Regions from separate parts of the Ruminiclostridium papyrosolvens DSM 2782 genome, predicted to be linked through region 2. Evidence: a T-box and tRNA genes for the amino acid it is inferred to sense, from the RefSeq annotation. Region 2 holds a T-box; the other holds one or more tRNA genes.

Region 1 (2,488 bases), 360 kb from region 2:
ACGTTTTCCGTTACTGTTCAGCTTCCAGCCTGCTTCATCCAACAGCTGTCCGGCTTTATCCAGATTGTATTCATATGTATTGCAGCCCTCATCGTCGTATGCCCATGATACATTTGATTCAGGTATATTTACGACTCTTGCATATTCGCCGTATACCTTTTCTACGACAGCAGCTCTGTTAAGGGCATACATAAGTGCCTGCCGTACTTTTACATCACTGAATTTTGGGTCAGCATCGTTTAATCCCACATATCCGTAACCATTGGTAGGGAATCTGTATATGTCTATAAATCCGGCATCCTTTGCCGCTTTCATATTGTCAGGTGAAACATCAGCCATATCAATATCCGTCTCTCCTGCTTTAACCCTTTGAAGTTCCTGTCCTGTAGGTGTTATTGAAAATATCAGATTTTTGATTTTAGGAGCTCCCTTGAAATAATTTTCGTTAGCCACAAGCTTCAGCTCCTGCCCTGCTTTATACTCTACAAACTTATATTGGCCTGTACCCATTGGTGCTCCGTTTTTTTCCTTGACTTTTGCTGTATCACCCTTTTTGAAATCAGCACCATAGTACTTCTTTTCAAGTAACGGAACCTGTAATCCATAGATTGCAGGACCACTGGCTTTGTCAACGGTAATCTGCAGTGTTTTGTCATCAATTACCTTTATTCCTTCAATTTTATCAGCCTTACCTTTTTTATATGCATCAAGGCCTTTTATAAATGCTTTTGATATATCCGACGGCCCATCATAATTAGGGTCGGCTTCCAGATAATACGCGAATTCTAAATCAGTGGCTGTAGCAGGATTTCCATCCCAGAACTTAACTCCGTCTTTGATTGTAAAAGTATATGTAAGTCCGTCATCCGAAACTTTATAATCTGTTGCACCCGGCATTGCCTTGCCGTCAAAATCAACGTCTACATTAAAATCAAACATGGTATATATCATATACCAATCATAAGCATTATCTCCGTATAAAAAATTAAATATTCCTGTTGTATCCGGTAAACCAATAACTAATGTGTCTTTTCTGTCTGTTGCAACTTTAGGACTCTTTAAAGGATCTGTAGCAGAAGTATATTCAACACCGTACTTCTTGTAGTCAAATCCTGTCTGAGTAGCCTTTGTTCCTGCTGACGTGTTTAATGACGAGCTTCCGGATGTATTCCCGGTTTCTGATTTACTGGTGCATGCAGGTATGGTCAAAATAATTGACAATACAATTGATAATATTGCTAATCTCTTCTTCATTGCAATCCCCCTTATTTAATGTTAATAGCATTTTGCTTACAAAAAAACACAGATATTCTGCAATATGGAGCACCCTTGCTTCCAATAGAATTAATCCATGCTAAACTTAACATGCATGTTTTAAGCCAGATTGTAATTTGTAATTATTTGTTATTTTACCATATATTTCTTTGTTTAGCAATTTGTAACTCATATTTATAATTATGTTATTATTTTTCAAGAAGTATTCTTCATCTAAATATAATTAAATAAAATTATCAAAAGTTGTTGACAAGATGTAGTATTTAGTGCATAATCTTATTTGTTGCTGAAAACAACATATTGATTTTGGAGGGGTTCCCGAGTGGCCAAAGGGGGCAGACTGTAAATCTGTTGTCTCTGACTTCGATGGTTCGAATCCATCTCCCTCCACCAAAAAAACTCTGTACATTCGTATTTATACTTTGTACAGAGTTTTTTCTTGTCCTAATTTCTTTAGGAAACATAATGTTTTTACATTTTTTATTTTACAAATATATTACAGCTATTGACAGGACTTACTATGCTGTAATAACATATGTTGGTAATGTATTCTCTATATTACAAATTCGGTGAAAGGAGTGTTTAAAAAATATGTACAATAAAATTAGCGGGGTATTTAATACATAATTTAATATCGGACCTTTATGTAAAACAATTGTAATTTTGTTTTGCTTTTTTAAGGTCAGCACTTAAGTAACCGTCATACAGTTAAATATGTTAAATAAATATATTGAACACGATGCTTGCGTTATCGTGTTTTTTTATTCCTTATTTTTCAAAAATATTTCATAATATACCCTGTTTTCAAGTGCTATTGACTGTTACTAAGTAATCATTACATTTTATATAAGGAGATTTATCATGCAATCAAAAAACAAAGGTCGATTCAAGATGCTATACTCATACATGGAAGGATATAAGTGGTTGTTTGCTTTTGCAGTGTTGTTTACAATGTTAGCAATAGTATTCAATTATCTGATGCCGCAAATAACTAAGATTATAGTCGATTCAGTTATTGGCAATGAAGAGTTAAAACTGCCAAAATTCATTCTGAATTATATAAATACCCATGGAGGCAGAGATATGCTGAGAAGCAATCTGCTTGGCTGCTCCCTTCTGGCACTTTTACTTGCCGCATTATCAGGCTTGTTTACATTACTTTTCAGAATATGTATTGCGAAGGCTTCTGAAGGTACAATCCGTAAAATGAGAA
Region 2 (2,488 bases):
GAATCTTCCGCCTGACTTTGACGGAGTGACTTTGACAGGAGTGCCTATTGATCAGGATGTTTTAAAAATGGCAGGCATAGAAAATGCTGATGTTTTGGTGGCAGTAACGGAAGACGATAATGTAAACATCATGGTTTGTCAGGTTGCAAAAGAAATATTCAAGGTACCTAAGGTTATTGCCAGAATTTATAATCCTGCACGTGAACATGTATTCCATCAATTTGGTCTGGAAACTATTTGTCCCACGGATATTACTGTAAATGTAATGAGGGCTATGCTGGAATCAAATGCTGATGTCAGTACTCATAATATCGGGAATACCTCTGTATTATTCAAGCATGTAAAATTAGCGGATGGTTATATAGGCAAAAGGATTGAGCAGGTTAAGCTTAAACAGAGTATGATATTTGGTGTTATGCGCTCGGGAGAATTTTTACTGGCTAATGCCGCAGGCCGATTAGTTAAAGGTGACATATTGGTTGTAGCAGATACTACTCATAAGAATTATAAGGAGACAAACTAAATGTATATAGTAATTGCCGGTGGAGGAAAAGTTGGATTTTATCTGATAAAAACCCTATTGCCGTATAAACATAAAATATCAGTTATTGAAAAGCAGAATGAGCTTTGTGAAAAGATTGCAAATCAGTTAAATGTTTGTGTAGTAAACGGAGACGGAACTAATATTGAGCATTTGACTGAATGCAATGTAGAGAAGGCGGATATATTTATTGCAGTTACGGGAAAGGATGAAGAAAACCTCATTGCATGTCAGCTTGCAAAAAGAAATTTTGGAATCAAGCGTACCATAGCGAGAGTAAATAACCCAAAAAACATTACTGTTTTTGAAAAGCTCGGTGTAGATATTGCTGTCAGCAGTACTTCAATAATTGCTGACTTAATTGAACAGGAAGTTGACTATTCGGGAATGAAAACTCTTATGAAACTGAAAAACGGCAAAATTTCTCTAAGTGAGATATTGCTCTCTTCCACTTCCCCGGTAAAAAACAAAAGACTCAAGGAAATAAATATTCCAAGGGAATGTGTTCTAATTTCAGTTATAAGAGAAGAGAATGTAATAATACCAAACGGTGATACCCTCTTAATGGAGGGAGATCATATACTGGCTGCGTCATCCATAGAGGATCAACAGGAATTAAAGGACTTTTTCCTGGGATAATAATTTTTATTGCATATTATTGATTTCATATGTTAGAATTGTAAAAAGAATATGAAAACAGCTATGATTAATTACAGTAACTGTCTGCAACGTACTTATAGAGAACAGTCTGGTGGGTGAAAAGACTGGAGTGCGCAGGTAAGTGAATTACAGATTATGAGCTGCTACTGCCGGGTTTGCCCGTTACAGCATCAATAAGACATTTTTGATAATTGTTATATCATAAGTGTGAATTAAGGTGGTACCACGAAGCTCTTCGTCCTTATACAGGACAAAGGGCTTTTATTTATATATTTTTAATAAGAAAAATAAGGAGTGGATAAAGTGAGCAGTGTTTTTGATGTATTAAAGGAAAGAGGATTTATTGCACAGATTACCCATGAGGAAGAAGTAAAAAAGCTTTTAAGTGAAGAAAAGGTCACTTTCTATATAGGCTTTGATCCAACAGCAGACAGTCTGCACATCGGACACTTTTTACAGTTGATGGTTATGGCTCATATGCAGCAGGCCGGACATGTACCTATAGTTCTTATAGGTGGGGGTACAGCTATGGTTGGAGACCCTACGGGTAAGAATGATATGAGAAAAATGATGACCAGAGAAATTGTTAAACACAATGCTGACAGTTTCAAAACTCAGATATCCAAGTTTATTGATTTTTCTGATAACAAGGCAATTATGGTTGACAATGGCGATTGGCTTATGGATTTAAATTATGTTCAGTTCCTTAGAGAAGTGGGAGTACATTTTTCTGTAAACAGAATGCTTACTGCTGAATGTTTTAAGTCAAGAATGGAAAAGGGCTTGACCTTCCTTGAATTTAACTACATGCTTATGCAAAGTTACGATTTTCTTGTTTTAAACGATAAATACGGCTGTAAGATGGAGTTGGGCGGAGATGATCAGTGGTCTAATATTCTTGGAGGAATCAACCTTGTAAGAAAGTCAGAGGGTAGGGATGTTTACGGAATGACCTTTAAACTTCTAACTACAAGTGAAGGTAAGAAGATGGGTAAAACTGAGAATGGTGCGGTTTGGTTGGATCCTGAAAAGACTACTCCATACGAATTTTACCAGTACTGGAGAAATATAGCTGACAATGATGTTGAGAATTGTCTTGCACTTATGACCTTCCTTCCTATGGATGAGGTAAGAAGACTTGGTGCATTGAAAGATGCCGGGATAAACGAGGCGAAAGCAGTTTTGGCTTATGAGGTTACAAAAATCGTACACGGTGAAGAAGAGGCTAAAAAAGCCAAAGAAGCCGCAGAAGCAATATTCGGGGGGAAAGGTAAATCAGACAGCATA

What was found. The T-box of region 2 lies ahead of tyrS (tyrosine--tRNA ligase). A T-box ahead of a tRNA ligase gene usually reads a tRNA of that ligase, here a tRNA-Tyr.
Region 1: it has a tRNA-Tyr gene. The T-box ahead of tyrS (tyrosine--tRNA ligase) is inferred to sense a tRNA for this amino acid. The anticodon was not compared.

The regions. Positions count from the first base shown of each region.
Region 1 is NZ_CP119677.1:2,759,681-2,762,168, forward strand. Features, by position in the region: gene P0092_RS12255 (ABC transporter substrate-binding protein) at 1-1,254, opposite strand, end outside; tRNA gene P0092_RS12260 (tRNA-Tyr) at 1,584-1,668, shown strand; gene P0092_RS12265 (ABC transporter ATP-binding protein) at 2,137-2,488, shown strand, end outside.
Region 2 is NZ_CP119677.1:3,117,449-3,119,936, reverse strand. Features, by position in the region: gene P0092_RS13985 (potassium channel family protein) at 1-523, shown strand, start outside; gene P0092_RS13980 (potassium channel family protein) at 524-1,180, shown strand; T-box leader at 1,235-1,447, shown strand; gene tyrS (tyrosine--tRNA ligase) at 1,505-2,488, shown strand, end outside.